3 regions of the Sporosarcina sp. YIM B06819 genome follow, and region 1 is predicted to be linked to each of the others. Evidence: riboswitches for the same ligand, from Rfam matches in the RefSeq annotation. Region 1 holds a riboswitch; each other region holds the start of a gene.

Region 1 (7,989 bases):
AAAACGTCGGATGGACAACAATTGCGCGCTTCCCTCGGTAGCGTTCCGCGACAAGTGCCAGCAATTCTGCAGCCCCATTTCCTACAAATACAGACGATTTGGCAACTTCATGAAAGTTAGCGACCTCGGCCAAAAAAGGTTCGCCCGCTGGATCTGGATACGCCCCGATGTCCGCCAATAACTCCGGCCACATCTCACGAACGGCTTGTGGAGGACCTGCCGGGTTAACGTTTTCGCTAAAATCCAATACACGCGCTGGCAAGTCAATGCCTACTGTCGCATAGACATGATGCGGATTGGCACCGTGTTCAGGCAATTGCATAGAAAAACACTCCAATCACAGTAAAAATGAGCCAGAAAACAAAGGCGACGATATGCATTTGTTTAATGGTCAATTTAATATGTGCTGCTGTCAGTGGAACAGTACCCGGACCAATTTCTGGTCGCTCAGATACTTTGCCACGATATGTACTTTTACCGCCTACTGTCACGCCTAGTTGCCAAGCTGTCGCCGCTTCTAAAAAGCCACTATTCGGACTCGGATGTCGCCGTGCATCTCGGTTCCAACCCGCAAAACGTTTCATCAAGCCCAACTTGCCTTCGTTGGGTGAATAAAAAATAATAAGAAAGCCTGTAATGCGTGCGGGGATGAAATTCAATACGTCATCCGCACGTGCAGAAAACTTGCCAAACTGTTCATAGCGCTCATCTTTGTAGCCAATCATTGAATCGAGTGTATTGACCGTTTTGTACAGCCATAAGCCCGGTGCGCCGAGTAAAAATGCCCAGAATAATGGCGACGTAATGCCATCCGCTGTATTTTCAGACACGGTTTCAATCGCCCCTCGTGCAATGTCACTTTCCTTTAATTTGTCAGTATCGCGACCGACAATCCACGATAACTTTGTGCGCGCCTCTGGTAAATCCTTCGCAACAAGCGGCTCGTACACGCTTAGTGCCGCATCGCGTAAACTCTTTTGTGCCAGGCCAATTGCAATGAGAATACCTTCCACAATAATACCGGCAAATAGATGGATTTGATAAGCGAATGTGACCATGGTGAAGACAATTGCGAAGACAATCCCCACTGTGATAAAGAGCGTAAGTGCCCCTTTCCCTGTGCGGGAACGTCCTTTATTCAATAAAAACGTCAGTTTTGAAATAAACGTACCAATCCAGCGAACAGGATGCGTCCAGGTGGGTGGATCCCCGACGATACGGTCCAATAAAAAACCGATCGCAATGGCGATGAAGTGTGCAGGAATCACGTGGATGTCCACCCTTTCGCTTTTTTATAGGCATGGATCGCACGGATTGTGCAATCATAGACGCCATGGCCAATCAATTTGCCCAGCGGCGTAATCGGTCCTGCGTAAGGCAGAAATTCACCTTGTTGTGTTGCAGCAACAAGCAGGCTGTCTGTTGACGTCCCCGTTGCAATTGTACCCGTTAGTGGATCTTGTATCGTTTCCACTTGCAGCGCTTTTGTTTTCGCTTCAGTTGCTGTAATCATCGCTTGAATAAAGGCCTCGTCCGATAATGTACCGTTGACAATGATCCATGTATTGATGGTACCAATGCGTGGTGCCCGGTCACGATGGAGCGCTTGCGACACATCGACCGCATTACCAACTCCAGCCGTCACGGCGATTAACACCGTGCCAAAATCCCCTTGATAGCATTCTACTTCGGCATGTTCCGTTGTCACTGCCGTCATCATGCCGACCGTGTCTGTTCCATGAAAACCTTGTTGTTCCAAATAGGCTGCCATTTCGGCTTTGACATCATCACTATCGTAATCGGCATCCACATGGCGGTTGACAAATGCACGGTACCATCCCGTTCCTGCATTATGGACAGCAGACGACATCGTTTTTAGCGGACCCGCTGTACGCAAAGCCACATAGTCCGATGACACTGTAAAATCTTCGAGTGTCACTGTAAACGGTTGGATTTCTCCTGTTGTGTCGGGAAGAAGTGTAATTTGTGGCTTCGGCAACTCTGGATGCACTTGCGTCTTAACCCGCGCCTGATAGACAGTTTCAACCATTTGTTCCTTCACGACGTCTTGTGGTGCCCCAATGGCAGCAATTTGCCCTTGATCCATCAACAGCAAGCGGTCACAATACAACGACGCTAAGTTAATATCATGGAATACCGACACAACAGTCAGCCCTTTATCGACCGCCTGCTTGCGAATCGTATCCAATAATTGTTGCTGATGAGCGATGTCGAGATGATTCGTCGGCTCATCTAACAATAAAACCGGTGCTTCCTGGGCGAGTGCTTGCGCCACGAAAACACGTTGCTGTTCCCCACCTGATAACAATTCAATCGGTGTATCTTTGTAGCGCGTGATGGCTGTGTGCTGCATCGCTTCATTGACAGCACGTTCATCATCCTTGGACCAAGAAGAAAAAAGCCCAGACTGGTGCGGATACCTGCCGAGCGATACGGTTTCATGGACGGAATGCGAAAAGGCATGGGCATGGAGCTGTGGTAACACGGCTACCTTGCGAGCAAATTCCTTTTGTGAATAATCGGTAGCCTGCTTCCCGTCAATGACGACAGAACCTTCCTGTTTCGAAAGAATGCCTGAAATAAGCTTCAGCAGCGTTGATTTCCCACTACCATTCGGGCCTAAAATGCCCAACACTTCGCCTTTCTTAACCGCAAATGTGACAGCCTTTACGACAGCTTTCTTGCCGTAGCCACCTGTTAAATTTTCAACTTGTAGCATGTCACATGGCCCCTTTCCTGCGTTGTTTATAGAAAATAAATGCAAATACCGGCGCGCCGATAAATGCCGTAATGACACCAACTGGTAATTCTGTTGGCGAAATAATCGTCCGTGCAATCAAATCGCAAATAATGAGTAACGATGCACCGTTCAAAAACGATAATGTCAATAAATGACGGTGATCTGCCCCCCAAAGGAGACGTGTCATATGCGGCACAACAAGTCCTACAAAGCCAATTGTACCAGACACCGCAACTGCGGCCCCTGTCAGAATGGAGCCCCCAATTAATATCATAAACTTTCGGCGTCTAACATTGACTCCTAAATGATGCGCACGTTCTTCGCCAAACAACATGGCATTTAATTCGCGGCGACATAGCCATAGCATTATGGAACCAACAATGACAAATGGTAATATCATCGTGACGTAATTCCAACCGCGCATGGATACGCTACCAAGCAACCAGCCGATAATTTGACGCAGTTCTTCCCCTGTCAGCGCAATCATGAGCGACAACACTGAACCTAAAAATGAACCAAAGATAATCCCAGTTAAAATAATCGTTTCCATCTTCATGGAATGGTCGACAAGGCGAGCGAAGCCCAATACAAGGAACATCGTCAGTGCCGCCCCAACCATACTAAAAACGGGTAGCGTATACATGCCAAAAACCGGAATGGAAATACCGAAAAAAAGCGTCATCACAGCGCCGACAGAGGCGCCGGATGACACTCCGAGGGTGTAGGGATCAGCAAGCGGATTTTTGAGTAGCCCTTGAAAAGCAGCTCCCGCAATCGCCAACGACGCACCGACAAGTCCTGCCAATACGACTCGCGGCATACGAATCTTCCAGAGAATATTCGTAGCAGTCGCATCCGCTGCTGTATTCCATAACGTACTGATCGGTATATTCACAGAGCCGATCGATACACCGAGCCAAATCGCCACAAGGAGCGTGGCGATGGATACGATGTAGGCAACGCTAGATTTATTCACCAAAAGCCTCTGGATAGATGGCTTTTGCTACTTCTTCCAAGCCTTCTGCAAGACGTGGGCCTGTGCGGCTTGTCTTGTTTTCATCTACTTGAACAACTGCTTCGTTTTTAATAGCCGTAATGGAATCAAATCCATTGCGTTTGTAAACATCTTCGACAGCTGTATCGATATAGCTATACATCACAATGATGACTTCAGGATTGCGGTTAACGATTTCTTCTGGATCCATCATGAACCAACCTTCTTGGTCAGCAGCAATGTTTTCTGCGCCTACCATCTCGAGAATCTGATTCATAAACGTGTTGTTACCTGGCGTGTAAATTTCCGGAGCTGGTGATGTTTCAACGAACACTGTTTTTTTGTTTTCTACTGACGCTACTTTAGTAGTTACTTCTACAACTTTTGCTTTCATGTCCGCAACGATTTTTTCAGCTTCTGCTGATTTACCTGTTGCTTGTCCAATCGTTTTAATCGATGTATATGTTTCTTCGAAGTCCAGGGCATTTTTCACAACGAAGACTGGTAGTCCTGCATCACGAAGTTGTTGTAGACCTTCTGCACCTGTGCTAAGTCCCGACTCATGCGCAAAGACAATTTCTGGATTCATAGCAACAATTTTTTCAACGTCAAATTGCATGCCACCGATTTTCTCTTTTTCAAGTGCTTCTGCTGGATAATTATCATAATCGTTGACGCCGATAATTTCAGTCGCCAATCCGAGGGCAAATAGAATTTCCGTATTGCTTGGTGTCATAGAAACAATTGTTGCAGGCGCTTTTTCGAGTGTAATTTCATTACCGACTGCATCTGTTAGTGTTACTGGAAATGCCTCTTCAATAACGTCGTCTTGTGCGACCTCGTCTTGTGGTGTTCCATCTACTTTTGGCTGATCTTCTGTTGTAGTTGTTCCACATGCTGCAAGTAACAACACCGCCAGCACAGACATCAACCATAATTTCCACATCTTTTTCATTTTGCTTTCCTCCTGTTTGTTCCAAATAAAAATCCCCCGTAAAAATACGGAGGAATGTTTAGTAAAAATACGGACGCATAGACGGACCGATTTTCACCAAACCTATCCTCGTAGGCTATCGGGTGATTCATAAAGGCAGGTCTCCTGACTCGTGTTCGCAACATGCGGACACTTACAGTGGCGGGACCGTGTCGGATTTGAACCGACTTCCCTTTTAACCTCGTCTCTGATGACGAGGCACCTTTATGTTTGGCTATGTAATTTTGTACAACTTTTAGTATACTACAAATTTTGGTGGTGTCGAGGGGGGGGGTTGGTACTACTATCAATGAACCTAGTGTGGGGAGGGCATTTTAACACCACTGTATGTGCCAGCTGCTGCCCCAATTCGCGGAAGGACGCGAATGGTGTCAGTAACTGGACACTAGGTGTGGTGTGGGTATTTTCCTTTTTCGAACTTGGTGTGTCGTAGGTATTTTTGAACACACTAGAAAAAAGTACAGAAATACGGCAAATCGAACCCTTCGCAGCTCAATTGGCAACGAATCCATGACCAACATCCTGTTGGCCTAATTGTGGCTATACCTGGCACCACTCTCTACATGTGAATGTGTTCTTTTCCTACACTTCCTTGCAAAATAGTGATTCCCCTTGCCTGATTAACTCCCGTGTTCTTATTGCAATTGGACCATGTGATACCTTATATCTATATTTCGTTACCCAAATTACATGATACTTGATACTTGATATCAAAAACCGCATGACTACTTTTTCTGTATCCGTCCATACTTTTCACCTCACCCCAAGTATGGACATCGAAGGAGAAGGCTAAAAGTGTATACCGTCTAAAGACGGTGGAGTTAGACCACGCATTCGGAAATTAAAAGCAAAAAAAGTTCCAATTCTTCAAGAATTGCTCACCATAGCCTACGAAGCGGAGTATGTGCGATTTAATTTTGTTTTAGTAACGTATAAGATTCCATTTTTCTTTTCTACAACAACTTTGTAAACGTCAGCAGGTTTTTTCGTATAATCTTCATTAAAACCACCTACATATATATAGCTTATCCCAGGTTTATTTGCATAAAATAAATGACTTGTTTCCTCTACTACTGGTGCGAATGAGCTTGGGTGGATTAATGAATCAACATCACTTTCATTTTTTATAATACCTGCATAAATATATTTAGTGTTGAAATCCTCAGCATAAAATTGTACGCGAGAAAGTTCTAAAAATGCCTCTAGACGTTTTATAAAAACAGCAAAATTTCCTCTCGTTACATTATCAGAAATCCCAAAGGTATCTTGGGTTTTCCCAGTCGTGATTCCAGCTGCATAGAGTGTTTTGATATAGTATTCGTGTTCTTCTGTTTTTACATCTTTAAATGGATTCGCAAAATCAGTATTTACACCGTAATATAACTCAAATGCTTGTGTAAAAATTTTAGCTAATTGTGCACGCGTTAAAGGCTTATTAGGATTAAAATTTTTAGCATCCGAATCAAATACACCTATATTTGCCAAGTATGTAATATACTCATAGTTCGGATTTGATTTTGTTACATCGTTATATCCCACATCCCAAAGGTTTTTTTTATCATATTTCAGAAAACTCGCAATAATTTTAGCTACTTGAGAACGAGTCACAGGATCATTCGGTTTAAATGTCCCATCTTTATAACCTGAAACGATTTGACGGTCCACAAGTGATTGAATTGCTTCAGCCTGTTCCGTTCCAGGCTTCACATCTTTAAATGTTGTAGCTTCTGCATCAATTAATGGGGTAAATGATGCTGTTGCTACAATACTAACAAGTGCCGCTGTAAATAGCTTAGTTTTTTTCATAACTTACTCCTCCTAATCAATTATATTACATATATGATGGATGTTGAAGAACAAAATATATGTTCTGTTATTAAGAATATCATGATATAATATATATAGATATCAAATTTTTTAGAAATCATTCAATGTAGTTAAAAAAAACGACTGCTACCCCATGTGAATATATCAACCTGTGCGGAAAGTTTCACTTCTAGCAATACTTCCTTTTCTTTGCAAAAAGTTATATATACTGTAATACTGTATATTTTTAGTTTATTTTTAAATATTATTAATCAATTTGAGGTGTTTATGTGAAAGGGAAACGTATTATTTCAGTATTAAGCGTTACAGGAGCATTACTATTAGCGGGGTGTGGCAGTACTCCCGAAGAAGATACAGCATCACATGAAGAAGAATCTACAGAAACAGTAGCGAGTCAACAGACAGATGAAGAACTGAACGCGTTCTTAACAGCAACTTTTTTAGGAGATTGGTATCCCAATGTTGGTCTAACAACTGGTGATGACATAAAATCCTATATCGCGTATCGATTAAAATTAGAAGAAGTAGATGAAAATAATCGAGTTCTTGGAACGGTTCAATCTTTCGTATATGATGAGAGCACAAATACTGAGAAATCAATTACTTTTTATTGGGACGCTGAAAAGGAAGTATTAGTCCCTGAAAATAACGAAGACATTGAATCTTTTAGCGTGGAAATCCAAAATGAAGGTTTACTAGATGAATATCATCGTGGCTTTCTTGCTTTCCCTAATTCTAATAGGCTGCTAGCAATGGCAGATTATACGGATTTAGAAGATGCCCTTGAAAACCGAATGGGAATTACACAACAAACGTTTAAAAATGAGCGTAGAGATTCAGGTGAAATAACCACTAATGCTGAAACCGAAGATTCCGCTGTTCCAGATTTTGTATTTGGTTCTTGGAAAGGTTTCATCCCTTCGAGCATGAACCGATATGCAGACAATATGCGGTTTGAATTAACGTTTAAATCTGTAAACGGTTCAAAAGTAGAAGGAACATATACAGAAATTGAAAACGGTGTACCAATTGACTATAACTTTAAGGGTACCTATAACCCAGAAACTTCTGTAATACTAATTGATTCCGGTAAACCAATGAAAATGCCGTTCGCCGTTGATTCACCAACACTAAGTTATTTAATAAATGATCTTGGTGAAATAGCGTTCTCTAAAAATTAATAAGTGAAAAAACGACGGATGCCCCTTTGTTCAATAAGTTTTTATATGTATAAATAAAGCAAGTTTGTTTCAAAATAAGACTACTACTTAAAGTACTCGCCTTCGTATATGGAGTGCTAGGGCAAAAAGGGATTGTACATTGAGTGAGTCCACTGAAAAAATTATTGTTTTTAGATTTTGAAAGTGAGTTTAAATTAAAAAAGACGCTATTTTGTTCAAAACTGAACAAAAT
Region 2 (7,989 bases), on a different contig from region 1:
ATTTGTTTTCCTCCCCTAATCAATTTAGCGAGAACCATTCTCACTGTTAAGCATACGTACATACTGTCATTGTTCCTACTAGGGATTGCCCTAGTTATCAATAATGACGGTTTGCATGACGAACTAACTGTGTGAATGTTTTTCTACTTACAGCATAGTCGATAGCTATATCGAAAAATGTGATGTATATCACATTCCAACTACTGTCATAAATTTTTCACAATTTAAAAGAGGTGAAAAAATTTTTGATCGTGTCCAAACGATGAGTCTAAGATCCCGAAATGACAATAACTCTGCCCAATTGATCGATAACCGTGCGGAAATGATCGATAAGTTCTCCCAATTGATCGATATCCTCCGGCAATTGATCGATAAGTTTCCAATGGCGTTTGTCCGGGAATGGAAAGTGAACTTCCCGCGATATATAAAAATAGAGCTGTCCCGAAAGTTAGTGCAAACTAACTTTTGGGACAGCTCTTTAAGATTATAGATCATCAAAACCATTCAAATCACTAGTTTTCACATACTGCCTTGAAGTCTGCTCAAAGAAGTCTGTTTTCGTATCATCAAAGCTGTCGACGTAAGCACGAATCCATTTCATCGGATTATCGGTGAATTCTGGATAGATTTCACTAAGTCCTAGCATACGCAGCATTTTATTGGCACGATATTTCACGTAGCCTTCCATTTCAGTCAGGTCAATACCATCTATATCAGCTAACACATAACGACTCCATGCAACTTCTTGCTCAACAGAGTGCTTGAATTGGTCGTAAATCCATTCAGTAAATACATCGGTATTCAGTTCTGGATTTTCTGCAAGTGCTGCACGGAAAACGTCGCTAATTGCTTTTCCGTGCTGGAGCTCATCGCGATTTATATAAGAAATCATTGTCGATGTACCAACCATTTTTTGGTTGCGTGCTAGGTTGTAGAAAAATGCGAAGCCGCTATAAAAGAATAGACCTTCCAGCAATGTCGTATAGACCATCGCTTTCAATGCTGACTCAATTGTCGGATTCTCGGCAAATTCATTATAAACATCGACAATTCTTTCGTTACGACGCATCAGTACTTCATCCGTACGTCCCATTTCGAATGCCGCCATCTGCTTATCTAACGTTGTCACAGAGGACAAAACGTAAGCGTACGAATGATTATGCTCGCTTTCCTGATCAGCAATGGTTGCCATCAGTGATTTCACAGAAGGATCGGTTGTATACTGGGCAATTTTCGCCGCAATATCTGTTTGCGGACCATCAAGCGTTGCTAGCAAGCCAATAATTTTTAGAAATGCATCTTGTTCTGGCTTCGTTAGTGACGAGAATTGCTTAACGTCCTGCGTCATGTCTACCTCGTTGGCGGTCCAGAACAGCGAACGAATCCGTTGTCGTAATGTATAGAAATGTGGATGTGCTAGATCGTTCCAGTTAAGAATTCCGCTCGCTTTACCACCAAATATAGCGGTTGATTTATTTGGATTTGCGGGTTCTAATACCTTTACTCGTGTAAGTTTTTCCAATGCTTGATGACCCCTTTCGACCATTCGATGACTGTTGATTGTTGCACGCCACGTGGGCTTTGTTCAATTTTTAAAGGCTCATAGCTAGACCCGTAAAATCGTGCCAACTTCACGGCGGCATGGCAGAACAACTCGTCGCCGCCAAATTGTGTATCTCCCGTTCCGAAAACGTAGACATTGTCCGGTTTATAACCAACGTCTGCGACGAAATCCTTCACTTCATCAGGCGTTGCACCTTTATCCCATGTAAATGAACCGATAATTAGCGCATCGAAATGGCGGGGGTTCGGCATGACACCCCCACCAATTCGATACGTTGTTACTTTGATATTTTCGTTGACCAATACTTCCTCAATCATGTCAGCAACTTCTTGGGTATTTCCGCTCCAAGAAGCGTAAGCAATTAGGAATGACACCATTCACACTCTTCAATATCCGTTGCAGTTGAACGCGTGTAATACGTCGTCTTCATGCCCGACTTCCAAGCTTGCACATGAAGCTCAAGCAGCACTGAAGCACGAATCGAATTCGGTACATACAAGTTGAAAGAAATCGCTTGGTCAATATGACGCTGTCTTGCCGCGTTCTGTTTAATCGACCAACGCTGATCGACGATATAAGCAGAACGACGGTAGACATCATAGGTGTTGTGATTGAGATCAGGCGCGACTACTGGCAATTTATAGTCTTTCTTTTCTTCATGATAAAAAGGCTTGAAGATTGGATCGATGGATGCCGTTGACCCCGCAATCACAGATGTAGAGCTATTTGGTGCAACCGCCATTAAATAGCCATTACGCACACCATTTGTCGCCACGTCAATGCGCAGTTCACGCCATTCCTTCGAATCATAACCCTTGTTTTCGAAATAAAACCCGGATTGCCAATCAGAGCCTTCAAATAATGGATAAGCCCCTTTTTCCTTCGCCAGTTCCGCAGAAGCTTTGATTGTTAAAAAGGCGATTTTTTCATATAATTTATCAGCATAATCCACTGCTTCATTGGATTCCCATTGAATGTTTTGTAGCGCCAGCAGATGATGCCAGCCGAATGTTCCAAGGCCGATTCCACGATAACGAGAATTCGTCCGTTGTGCCTGGACAACTGGGATTTTATTCAGATCGATGACGTTATCTAGCATACGTACTTGGATTGTAATAAGTCTTTCCAAAACGCTTGCTGGAACAGCACGACCCAAGTTGATGGATGAAAGGTTACAAACGACGAAATCGCCAGGCTTTGAACGCGTAACAACGATATCGTCTTCCAATGTAACTGATTCAAATTTTGTTGCGCTCATATTTTGCATGATTTCCGAACAAAGATTTGATGAATAAATCATTCCCTCATGCTTGTTCGCATTGGCACGATTGACTTCATCGCGATAGAACATGAAAGGCACGCCTGTTTCGAGTTGGCTACGCATAATGCGTTTCATTAGGTCGATAGCTGGAACCGTTTCTCTGCTCAAAGTAGGATGGTTGACACATTCCTCATATTTCTCACGGAAAGAACCTGTCCCTTTTGTTTCATCATAAAAATCCTCAAGGGAGTAGCCCATGATTGTACGAACTTCATGTGGGTCGAATAGATTCCACTCACCACGCGCTTCCACTTGTTCCATATAAATGTCCGGTAGGCAAACACCTGTGAAAATATCATGCGCACGCAGACGGTCGTCTCCATTATTCAGCTTCAGGTCAAGGAATGTGAAGATGTCTTTATGCCAAACATCCAAGTAAACCGCAATTGCCCCTTGGCGTTGGCCAAGCTGATCAACACTAACTGCCGTATTATTCAGCTGTTTAATCCACGGAAGAACACCGCTCGATGCACCTTTAAACCCACGAATCGATGCGCCACGACTGCGCACTTTCCCCATGTAAACGCCGATGCCGCCACCATATTTCGACAAGTTCGCTACGTCCGTATTACTGTCGTAAATGCCCTGCAAAGAATCATCGACCGTGTCGATAAAGCAGCTCGAAAGCTGGCCATGCGGTTTCCCTGCATTCGACAACGTTGGCGTCGCCACTGTCATGTACAAATTACTCATTGCCCAGTACGATTCCCCTACTTTGTCCAGGCGATTTACAGTCTCATCTTGCATCAGCGTCATCGCAATGACCAGCCAACGCTCCTGCGGAAGTTCAACTGATTTTTTGTTGTAATCAACCGCAACATAGCGGTCCATCAATGTTTTCAATCCGATATATGTAAATAGCTTGTCCCGTTCAGGTTCAATCAATTGACCAAGATGCTCAAGATCTTCGCGTGAATATTTTTCTGTTAATACTGGTGTGTATAACCCTTGCTCAACAAGGCGAGAAACATTGTCAGCGAAATCTGTATAGACCTTCGCACCGCGTTGTTGCTCCTGGCGAGCGTAAACATCATGGAGGTGAATACGTGCTGCAACAAACGTCCAATAAGTCGACGCTTCATCCAAATTACTCAATGATTCTAATGTCATCGCTTTCGCCCATTCAGACTCAGAACCCTCCGGATATTTCTGCTGCCACCGTTCACTTGCAATGACAAGTGCTTCTACTTGCGCTACTCCAAATTCACTTTGTAATGCGTCCAAAACATGATCCATGTTCGTTTTTGCGATTTGAATTGTCATACGAACCATCTCCTTCTATTAATATTACGTATCGTATCGTTTAAATTCTTAGTTGTTTTTCATATCAAATACGCTTTGGCGTATTTGTGTCCAGATCTTTATCGAGCTTGCTCGATAAATTCCACTAAAAGATCTGTGACATCCGCCGGAGGCTTTCATTTTAGTCAGCCGGGGTTGAACCTAGGCTGACTAAAATGAAAAGGCGACAGGTCCACCTTGTCGGTAGAGCTTATCGCCCATGGGTTGAGTGCTGGAAACGGAATCAGACGCATACAAATAAAAAGCATCCTTTTCGCCTCCACCTCTCAACCCCCGAAGAAAGTGTCGCTTAACGATGAGTGGCAGGTCTACTGGCTCACGCTTCGTCCTTCCTGCCTTGGCCTTCCCATAGAATTCTCCACAGTGGCTTATTTGGCGGTCGTCGGCGTTTACAGTTGCGGGGACAGCTCCATGATGACGGATTCCCTTTTAAACCGGTGTCGGTACCATTTCCTCGTTCAATACTATATGTAGTGCCTTGTTTTCTTTATATACCCTAACATGTTGTGGTTCACACGTAAATAGGTAGAAAGTTTTCCCAATCGATAAACAAGTGCTTATCCACATATCCACAGATAACTTTTCCACATTAGCAAAACCGCCATCATCGGCATTACTGTAAAAAAGAAAAAGTTATTCACAAAATGTTAAAATCGAAAAAATTTTCTAGTCAATATTCTGTTGACAGCCCATCACCTTTTTGCTACATTCAAATACAATATCTATGATGAAGAGAGTAGCTTTCATTTCTTTTTCAGCAAACTGGGGACGATGAGAGCCCGGTAAAGAATGTTTGTGAACCGCACTTCGAAGATGCTTGTGTAGCCGGTGTCTCGCCGTTATGAGAAAGTGGCCCTTTACGGGCAATTTGAGTGGTACCGCGGAAGTTAAGCTTTCGTCTCATTAATTTGAGGCGAGGGCTTTTTTTGTTCAATTAAATAGAGGGAGTGTTAGCGATGAAAAAAGATATCTTGCAAGTGCTACAACAATTTAGTCCGATTCCACTAAACGAAAGTATGCTTGAACGGCCTACCCATACACATCTAGGCGATTTAGCTCTACCTTGTTTCCCGTTTGCCAAGGAACTTAGAAAATCACCTGTTAGCATTGCCGAAGAACTAGCAAAAGCAATCCATCATCCACTCATCTCAAAAGCACAAGCTGTGGGTGGATATGTGAATATCTTTGTGAATCGTTCTGTCATTACCGACTCTTTACTACAAACAATCCACACGCAATCAACAGCGTACGGTTCCAACAATGATGGCAATGGCGGAATCGTGACGATTGATTTGTCTTCCCCTAATATTGCCAAGCCGTTCTCTATGGGACATCTGCGTTCTACTGTCATCGGTAATTCGATTGCTTTATTGCTCGAAAAAAATGGCTTCAAGCCAGTGAAAATTAATTATATCGGGGATTGGGGAACGCAGTTCGGTAAATTACTGACAGCGTATCGAAAATGGGGCAGTGAGCAAGCAGTCCAACAAGCACCAATTCAAACGCTATTGAAACTATACATCCGTTTCCATAAAGAGGCAGAGCTAGACGATTCGCTGAATGATGAAGGTAGAGCTGCTTTCAAAGCGCTAGAAGACGGCGATACGGAAGCACTTGCCTTATGGAAATGGTTTAAATCGGAATCATTGAAAGAGTTTCAACGCATTTATGATTTGCTGGGGATTACCTTCGATTCGTATAACGGGGAGGCTTACTATAACGACAAAATGGAGCCCGTCGTCAACGAGTTAGCTAACAAAGGATTGTTGGCGGAGTCGGATGGTGCGTTAGTCGTCGAGCTTGGCGAAGACATACCGCCTTGTTTGATTAAAAAATCAGATGGTGCGACATTATATGCTACTCGTGATTTGAGCGCTGCTATTGATAGAAAAACAACGTATAATTTTGTAAAATCCCTATACATCGTGGGTAATGAACAAAGTCTACACTTCACACAAGTGAAACAGGTGCTCAGCAAACTGGGCTACGACTGGGCAGATACAATCGAGCATATCCCTTTCGGACTGATTTTGCAGGATGGCAAGAAGATGTCCACACGCAAAGGCAAAATCGTGTTATTGGAAGAAGTGCTAAACGATGCTATCAAACTTGCACACAAAAATATTGAAGAGAAAAACCCTAATTTATCGAATAAAAAAGAGATCGCTCAAGCCATTGGTGTTGGCGCTATCCTATTCAGTGATCTAAAGCAGCATCGAAAACATGATATCGAGTTCGATCTGGCGACCATGCTCCAAACAGAGGGTGAAACTGGTCCTTATGTCCAATATGCATGCGCACGGGCTTATGCAGTGCTCAGAAAAGCTGGAGAAGCAACTGCTTTTACAGTGGGCGAAGTCAATGATTTTGAATGGGAGATCGTGAAAACACTCGAGCAGTTCCCACAAGTCGTCAAACGAGCTGCAGACCATGTGGATCCTTCCTTCATCGCAAAATATGCAGTTGATCTTGCACAAGCCTTCAACTCCTTTTATGGCAATGTCCAAGTGTTGTCAGACGCCGATCACCTACCTTATCGAATCTCGCTAATCAGCTGTACGGCCACTGTCTTGAAAGAGGCTTTGCGATTATTAGGAATGGTAGCACCTGAGGAGATGTGACTTTTACGCTAGAAATTTACTCCAGACACATTGGCATATCATCTAGAATGAATAACGAATCAAATTAGATGACCGAAAAAAAGCATAGCTAGAAATGACGAAGTCGTTTCTAGCTATGCTTGCACCTTTGTATTGATGTCGTGAATATTTCGCCGAAAGCAAGATGAATATGGTTTAGAGAAGAAGGTGGTTTTCAAGCCTTCGCTTACTTATGCATTAAGCAAGTAAATGGTTAATCGGCAGGCATTCCTATCTTCATCTCTCGCCTTTCTTGAAATGATACAATAACAACTCTATTTATTCATAATCCGCCACTGCTTCTTTCAAACGATACAGTTCGGTTTTTAATGTGACTACTGTCTCACTGTAACTCGGATCACTATAAACATTATTCATTTCATATGGATCTTTCTCTAAATCAAATAATTCCCACTCCGGTGTCCTTGATTCATCAACCGCATCCGATGCGCCCAACGCTTCACCATAATAATAAATAAGTTTATATCTTGTTGTGCGTACTCCGTAATGTGCACCGACCTTATGTTCACTACTCAAATGTTCCCAGTATCGATAATACATTGATGTTTGCCAATCATCCGGAGTGTTTCCTTCCATAACTGGACGTAAGCTCGTCCCTTGCATTTCTTCCGGCACTTCAATTCCCGCATAATCGAGGAAGGTTTCTGCAAAATCCACATTAAGCGCAAAATCTTTTGTGACAGTTCCAGGTTGAATTGCTCGTGGGTAGCGCACAATAAATGGCATTCTAAGTGATTCTTCGTACATAAACCGCTTGTCAAACCAACCATGATCCCCTAAGAAGAAACCTTGGTCAGATGTATAAATGACCATTGTGTTTTCAGTCAATCCTTCTTCATCTAGATAATCAAGTATTCTCCCAACATTATCATCAATAGAAGCAATCACACGCAAATAATCTTTAATATAACGCTGATACTTCCAACTTTTCAACTCTTGATCAGATAGATGCTCGGGTGGTGTAACTTTAAAATCTCTTTCAGTCAGATCTCGATCAATTCTCATTTTTGCTTCTTTTGCGGCTTCCGAACGATTTGAATAATCATCATTAAATGTTTCCGGCTCCGGAATATGAACATCCTCGTACATATGTGCATGCTTCTTATCGGGATCCCATGGGCGATGTGGCGCTTTATGATGGC
Region 3 (7,989 bases), on a different contig from region 1:
AACGCGAAACTTAGCAACGTTTCACTAAAACTAAACAACGTCTGCACAACTAAACAACGATTCCCATGAAGTTCACAACGTTTCCTGCGAACTAGACAACATTAACGCGAAACCTAACAACGTTTCACCAAAACTTAACAACGTTTGCACAACTAAACAACGATTCCCATGAAGTTCACAACGTTTCCTGCCAACTAGGCAACATTAACGCGAAACCTAACAACGTTTCACTAAAACTAAACAACGTCCGCACCGCCATACCCAAAAGCCGGAAGAGAAAATCTTCCGGCTTCAACTTTAAACTCTATTCACTTCAACTGCTCATACTGCTCAACAATCGCCTCAAACAACATGGTCCCAGGCTGCAATCCTGTAAATGTTTCAATCGCCTGTTGAAGCCCTTGCCGCTGAATCGTCTCTTGAATGATTTTTGCATCTGGATCTTCCATATAATCGTAACGCAATGCAGCTGCAATACCGATGACCAAATGCTTTGGAGTCTCCTTAAACAAATCGACATATTGCTGGGCAGGTCCAACAAAACGATCATTTGCTTGTAGTTTACGGACAGGCGAACGCCCCACTCGTGCTGTATCATCTACGATAAATGGATTAGCAAAACGACCGATGATTTTTCGAATATAATCATCATGCGCTTGCTCATTAAAACCATATTTTGCAATGAGTAACTTGCCCGTTTCTTGTAAAGCTTTCTCTGTGAAACTTCTAATTTCTTCATCCGCCAGCGTCTCATGAATGGTCTGAATTCCGGCTAAATAGCCTAAATAAGCAGCCGTAGCGTGGCCAGTATTTACGGTATATAGCTTTCTTTCAATATACGGCTGCAATTCCTGTACAAAGAGGATCCCTTTAATAGGAGGATTTTCTCCCATAATTTGCGATTCATCCACAACCCACTCGTAAAACGGTTCGACCTTGACCAATAGCTTGTCTTCATTCGTCTGATTTGGAACAATGCGATCTACTGCCGCATTTGGAAAACTAAAGCGCTTATCAAATTGAACTTTTTCCGTCTCACCTAGCTGCTCATAGACTTTCTTCTTGAGCAAAGCACTGCCACCAATCATATTTTCACAAGCAATAATCGTTAATGGCTCGTCTGATTGGATAAGGCGTTCCTTCAACCCTTTAGCCAATAAAACAGCGATATGAGGCAACACATTTGGTCCAACTGCCGCCGACACAAAATCCGCTTTGACAATCGCTTCGATGACTCGCTCTGGGTCCGTCGCACTATTAATAGCCCACACATCTTTGACTAGCAATTCTTCCTGTGAAGCATTCGCAAGTTGGACGAGATACTGTTGTTTTTCATTGATTAAATCGACCAGCTCGCTATTGACATCGATAAAGCAAGTTTCATAGCCAGATTGATACAATAAGCTACCGATAAATCCTCTTCCTATATTCCCCGCGCCAAAGTGAACTGCTTGCATACTCAGTTCACTCCTTCAAAAAACGCTAATATATCTTCTTTTGAAGATGCCTTGACAATCGCTTCAACATTTTCCTCTTCAGAAACAACGATAGCAATGTTCGAAAGAATATCTAAATGCTCATCGCCTTTACCAGCTATACCAAAGATCAATTTCACGATATTGCCATCTCCAAAATCAATACCTTCTGGTACTTGAATAATTGCGATACCCGACTCCTTCACTTGCTCCTTGGCGTCATCTGTTCCGTGTGGAATCGCTACAAAATTGCCCATAAACGTCGTCGTCATTGCTTCGCGTTCCAACATTTTCTCTACATAGCTTGGCTCAACATACCCTCGCTCAACAAGGAGTTGTCCCGTAAAACGAATCGCTTCTTCTTTTGTTGCAAACCCTTTATTTAATACAATATTATCCACTGATAGAATCTCTAAAGTCATTGTCAACACTCCTCAATTAGTTTGTTTTTTCATGTATAAACTGCTCAAATTTATTCGCCAAATACGTATGAATCACTGTTTCATCGCCAGTTTCAAACAGCTCAATACTTTTTTCATTTTCGATAATTAGTGCACTAATTAAACTAAGCACTTCTAAACCGGGTTCATGGTACGGATGAGGTGATAATAGAAGTAATAACTGGCTCACTTCAACATCTGTTCCGTCCATTGCTTTCAGTACAACTGGATCTTGAAGTGTGTACATCGTAAACGAAGGCTTAAGCACCTGTTCATGACGTGTATGGAACAAAGCAAGCTTTGTTTCTGGAATGCCAATTCCTCCAATGGCTTCCCTGGCAAATAGAGCATCCGCAATCATTTCAGCATCTGTTATGATTGCTTTCTTTTCCAATGCAAGACAAGCTTCACGTATGCACTGTTTTGCAGATATTGGTCCTCGGTATGACGTAAGATTGAAATTCAACAATATCTCAGACACAGCCCCCGTATATAAATAAAGCTTGTTCATTCTGTTCTTAACCTCTTCAATCGTTGAGTCACTTTCAATCAATGCAGGCGCCGATTTTTCAATCAACATCTGCCTTCTTGCATACAGCTGTACTTGCTTAATTTCTTCTGCGGTCATAAATGGACTGACAATTAAATATTCCCGCGGGAAGTCATGTAAGTAAATGGTTGAAATAACCAGATCTCTATCCTCAATTTGAAGTTCTTTTAATTCGAATAAAGAAACGTTCTTAGTTTGTGCAATTTCAGGAATTTCACGTTGAAGCCGGGATATCAGCATTTTTGATGTCCCAATACCACTGGAACAAACAACATATGCGGTTAAATCCCTCTCCCCCTTCAAGCCAAGCAGTGCAGAACCAAAGTGCATGACTAGGAAGCCAATTTCTTCATCAGGAATTTGTAAGTCTGGAAACACTTTTTCCACTGCTTCTTTGACCAGCAGAAACAAATCCTCATAATCTTTACGAATGCTTGGCAATAATGGGTTCGTAATGCCCATATTTTGTCGAATTCGATAAATGGCCGGCTTCAAATGTGTAACAAGCCCTTCCAAAAGGGACTCGTCATTCATCAATTCATAACCTGTTTCCTCTTCGATGAAGTGCATCAATTGCTTCGCTTGCATAACGGTTTGCAAATTGGCCGCTTCAAGCAATTCCCCTTTATGCTGGCGAAGTTTTGCGCCTTGAAGATGCATCGTAATATAGCCGATTTCAGCCTCAGGTATAGCAATTTCAAAGCGAGCCGCCATCTTATCAATAATTTCCTGTGCGATAGCGAATTCCGCTTCCATTTTTAATTGCCCCAAATACTGTTGGTCCATTTCAATATTTTCACCTAGTAAGATACGTTCAATCGCCAACGCAAGATGCACAAGCAAGCCAACATACGCACTATCTGTAATCGGAAATGGCAGAACCCGTTGTAAGTCCTGCATCACATGCTCGATAATCAATAATTTTTCCCGATCAACAAGATGCAATAATCGCTCCGAAATTGAATGCTCCTGGCTGACAGAACTTTTCTCAATACGCTCTTTAATGAGCGACAAAAACTCATCTTCCTTTAACGTTTTGGCAATGGTATAGCTCATGGCCCTTCGTTTCGCTTTTTCTGATCCGCTTATTTCAATCCCATAGCCTCTTCGTTTCACAATCGACAGTTCAAACGGTTTCATTTGCTGCTCCAGCTTTAGTAAATCCGTACTAATCGTCGCAATGGTGACACGTAATTCATTGGCAAGCGCAAAAAGCTTCACAGGCTCAGATGATTCGAACAATATGCACAGGATCATCGTCTGCCTTTCTTCTAACGTATATTCACGAAAAGTAAATACATTCAGCTCTCTTTTCAAGTCCTCTTTATGTTGGTTAGCACCTATAATCTGAATGCCAACCCCGGCTTTTCGCAACAGCTCCAAATGATAGCCCCGTAAAAGCTCTTCAATTCTATCCAAATCACGATGAATTGTCCGAGAACTGACATTGATTTCTTTCGATAACTCTTTGATAGTCAGTTCTTCTTGCCGGTCAATCAACACCTCGATAATTGCTTTTTCACGAGCCGAAATATACATCGTAAACACCCCATTAACGCTGCATTTTCTTGCCATTAGCAAAACTCAGCCCATAAATAGGCCGAGTTCTGCTATTCCTTATGATTACTTCAACTTTTCAAGTAGCTCATCGTATTTCGGGCTATTCAAGAAGTTTTCGACTGATATATGATAGGCATTTGGTGCTTTGGCCTGTGCCCGATCTGTTAAATCTTTATGAGTAATCACAACTTCCGCATCTACTGGCAAGTTATTAATTGCCATATTTGAAACTTCAACATCTAAGCCGGCTTTCTTCACTTTATTCCTCAAAATCGAAGCACCCATCGCACTAGATCCCATCCCTGCATCACATGCAAAAATAATATGTTTAACAGCTGAAAGTGATACTTCTTTAGCTACTGCTTGTTGCATAAAGTCTGCCGCTCGACTTTCTTTACCTTTTAATGCAGACGTTTTTTCCGTCGCTTTCAACAAATCATCTTCTTCAGTTTGTTTACCCGTTTTTAGAATAATCGATGCCACGATGAATGACACAAGCGTTGCAAAGAACACACCGGCAATAACAGCTAAATAACTGCCTTTTGGTGTCATCGCTAGGATGGCAAAAATACTACCAGGTGATGCCGCCGCAACCAAGCCACCTCCAAATAATTGAAGTGTAAATACGCCCGTTGCGCCTCCCGCAATTGCTGCAACCAATAGCAATGGCCTCATTAAAATGTACGGGAAGTAAATTTCATGAATTCCTCCAAGGAAATGAATGATTCCTGCGCCTGATGCTGTTTGCTTCGCCATACCTTTACCAAAAATCATATAAGCGAGCAATATCCCAAAACCAGGTCCTGGATTAGCCTCCAACAGGAAGAGAATCGATTTACCTGTTTGAGTAGCTTGCTCAATTCCGATTGGACCTAACACACCATGGTTAATGGCATTATTTAAAAATAATACTTTTGCCGGCTCTACTAATATACTTGCAATCGGCAATAGATTGGCATCGACAATCGCTTGCACACCTGATCCAAGTGCTTTATTCAACGCCTCTACTACTGGTCCAATTCCTTTAAAAGCAACCAGCGCTAAAAAGAATCCAATAATACCTGATGAAAAGTTATTGACAAGCATTTCAAAGCCGGCCTTAATTTTTCCTTCAATTAATTTATCAACCCACTTAATCACCCATCCACCTAAAGGTCCTACAATCATTGCACCTAGGAACATTGGAATTTCTGCCCCTACAATGACCCCCATTGTAACCGTTGCACCAACGACTCCCCCACGAATTCCATGGACAAGACGTCCACCTGTAAATCCAATTAAAATTGGTAGTAAGTAATTGATCATAGGTCCTACAAGTTGTGCAAAATCTTCGTTTGGAATCCAACCCGTTGGAATAAATAATGCTGTAATAATCCCCCAAGCAATAAATGCACCTATATTTGGCATAATCATGCCACTTAAAAAACTTCCAAAACGCTGAACTTTTACTTTAATACCAGAACCTTGTTGTTCGTTCGTCATAATTGTTAGCTCCCTTCTCCCCAGTGATGTGGTACACATCTGTTATTAACATTAACAATAAAGCGTTTACATTCGGTAAGCAATCTAATGTAAACCCTAATCTGTCACCTTCATTGTTGCCACTACTAAAGTTCGTATGGGAGGGTTTTTACTATCAATTACGCCACAGCGTAATTGAGTCCAAATTTTAAATTGTGCTTGCACAATTTATTCCTTTCAAAATTTGTGACATCCTCCGGAGGATAACTTGATTCAGCAGGGTTTGAACCCATACTGAATTAAATCAGCTACTTTACATTCAAAACGCTACTTATAGAAACGCGGGATTTCTGCTGAAGCAAGTTAGAAAAATAATTATTGTGTAAGTCTTTCTTAAGTAGATTTTTTTAATCCTAGTTATCGAGACTTCGAAATGTTCTGTTTGACAGAATAATAAATACATGATAGTTTTGAACACATCGATAATTAAATAGTAAAGCAATAGAAATAGGTGGTCTGAGAGTTTGTCAGATCTTAAAAGTGAAGCCGGTGAAACGATAATCCGGCGCGGTCCCGCCACTGTAACAGCAATATTGCTGAAGCCAGATAACTGCCTATTTTTGTACCGCTCTACCCTACGGTCGATAGGGAGTGTTAGGATGACAACGCAAATGATTTGTATGCTTTCGCATGCAAGTACGATCCGTTTCAACGGAATCAGCTACGTAAACATTTCTAACCCTCGTTAGAAGTGTTTTTTTTATTACCTAAAAAACACTTCTTCACTTCATAAAAAGAGGAGACGAATCATTATGTCAATTGTCAGCAGTACGATCGGCTACCCGTATATCGGGGGCAACAGAGAATGGAAAAAAGCGCTTGAAGCCTTTTGGGCTGGAACATTAGAGGAAAGTCTATTCCTCGAGGAAATTGAAAAACTTCGTCTCGAGCGCCTCCAAAAACAGAAAGTTGCGGGAATTGACCTGATTCCTGTCGGTGATTTCACTTTATACGACAGGATGCTCGATACAGCTGTGATGTTTGGCATGATTCCTGAACGCTTTAACTGGTCTGGTGGCGATGTATCACTCGAAACATATTTCTCGATTGCACGCGGTAATGACCAAGCAGTTGCGTCAGAAATGACCAAATGGTTCAATACGAACTACCATTACATCGTTCCTGAATATAGCCAGAAAAAACTAGTATTAACAGAGAACAAGCCCCTCAATGCCTATCTGGAAGCGAAAGAAAAGTTAGGCATTGATGGCAAGCCTGTTTTAATCGGACCATATACGTTTTTAAAACGTTCAAAAGGCTATGACAAAAAAGATATTCCTGCGTTCATTTTGCAATTAATTCCTTTATACAGTCAGATTTTGAATGAATTAGCAGATGCCGGAGCACAGTGGATTCAACTTGAAGAACCTATTCTATCAACGTCATTGACAAAAGAAGACATCCAAACTGTTACTGAAATTTACAAACAATTAAGCGTGGAAGCGTCCAATGCCAATATTTTATTACAAACGTATTTTGACTCAGTTGAGCACTATGAAGAAGTTGTTAACCTGCCTGTTGCCGGGATTGGTCTTGATTTTGCACAAGGTGCAGAGAAGAATCTTGAACAATTGCAATCACATGGGTTCCCAGCGGATAAAGTGCTTGCTGCTGGTTTAATTGATGGACGCAACATCTGGCGTGCAGACTTGCAAGAAAAAGCTACTTTGCTCGATACATTGACACAGATTGTGCCAGTGGATCGCATTTGGGTACAACCTTCCAGCAGTCTGTTGCATGTTCCGGTTACCGTGCAATCAGAGGTGCAACTGGACGCAACGATTAAAGCCGCACTTGCTTTTGCAGATGAAAAGCTTGTGGAAGTCACAACGCTAGTAAAAGGCGTACGAGAAGGGAATCATACTATCGATGACGCAGTAGTAGCAAGTGTAACAGCACGTCAAAATCTAGCGGACTTACCAGCAAGAAATCACCCTGATTTGCTAGAAGCCGTGCAAAACATTGGAGAACAAGACAGCAAGCGAAAATCGCCATTCAAAGAACGTCGTGATAAGCAGCAAGAAACATTTAATTTGCCACTATTGCCAACTACGACAATCGGTAGTTTCCCACAAACTCCCGAAGTTCGTCGTGCACGGACTAAATGGCGTAAAGGCGAGTCAACGGATGCACAATACCAAGACTTCGTTCGCGATGAAATTAAACAATGGATTGCTATTCAAGAGGAAATTGGACTAGATGTCTTCGTTCATGGTGAATTCGAACGAACAGATATGGTGGAATATTTCGGAGAGAAATTAGGCGGTTTTGTTTTCACTGAAAAAGCTTGGGTTGTTTCCTACGGCTCACGCTGTGTCAAACCACCAGTCATTTTCGGAGATGTGACATTCATCAATCCAATGACAGTTGAAGAATCAGTCTATGCCCAATCCTTAACGGACAAACCGATGAAAGGCATGCTGACAGGCCCAGTCACCATTTT

Evidence for each region. A riboswitch is a leader RNA that binds a small molecule or an ion and turns the genes downstream of it on or off. The one in region 1 is predicted to bind cobalamin.
Region 2: it holds a riboswitch for cobalamin, as region 1 does, so the genes downstream of both, R2B72_RS03495 (ribonucleoside-diphosphate reductase subunit alpha) here and R2B72_RS12625 (ABC transporter substrate-binding protein) in region 1, are expected to answer to the same signal.
Region 3: it holds a riboswitch for cobalamin, as region 1 does, so the genes downstream of both, metE (5-methyltetrahydropteroyltriglutamate--homocysteine S-methyltransferase) here and R2B72_RS12625 (ABC transporter substrate-binding protein) in region 1, are expected to answer to the same signal.

What each region holds. Positions count from the first base shown of each region.
Region 1 is NZ_JAWLIQ010000017.1:17,463-25,451, reverse strand. It holds gene R2B72_RS12645 (pyridoxal phosphate-dependent aminotransferase) at 1-322, opposite strand, end outside; gene cbiB (adenosylcobinamide-phosphate synthase CbiB) at 309-1,265, opposite strand; gene R2B72_RS12635 (adenosylcobinamide amidohydrolase) at 1,265-2,740, opposite strand; gene R2B72_RS12630 (iron ABC transporter permease) at 2,742-3,737, opposite strand; gene R2B72_RS12625 (ABC transporter substrate-binding protein) at 3,730-4,710, opposite strand; cobalamin riboswitch at 4,827-4,970, opposite strand; gene R2B72_RS12620 (transposase) at 5,332-5,472, opposite strand; gene R2B72_RS12615 (S-layer homology domain-containing protein) at 5,638-6,555, opposite strand; gene R2B72_RS12610 (hypothetical protein) at 6,846-7,757, shown strand.
Region 2 is NZ_JAWLIQ010000005.1:144,632-152,620, reverse strand. It holds gene R2B72_RS03505 (ribonucleotide-diphosphate reductase subunit beta) at 485-1,546, opposite strand; gene R2B72_RS03500 (flavodoxin) at 1,501-1,941, opposite strand; gene R2B72_RS03495 (ribonucleoside-diphosphate reductase subunit alpha) at 1,926-4,148, opposite strand; cobalamin riboswitch at 4,471-4,653, opposite strand; gene argS (arginine--tRNA ligase) at 5,144-6,808, shown strand; gene R2B72_RS03485 (sulfatase) at 7,106-7,989, opposite strand, start outside.
Region 3 is NZ_JAWLIQ010000012.1:80,857-88,845, forward strand. It holds gene R2B72_RS09835 (mannitol-1-phosphate 5-dehydrogenase) at 309-1,457, opposite strand; gene R2B72_RS09840 (PTS sugar transporter subunit IIA) at 1,460-1,897, opposite strand; gene R2B72_RS09845 (BglG family transcription antiterminator) at 1,914-4,040, opposite strand; gene R2B72_RS09850 (PTS mannitol transporter subunit IICBA) at 4,089-5,507, opposite strand; cobalamin riboswitch at 5,979-6,119, shown strand; gene metE (5-methyltetrahydropteroyltriglutamate--homocysteine S-methyltransferase) at 6,299-7,989, shown strand, end outside.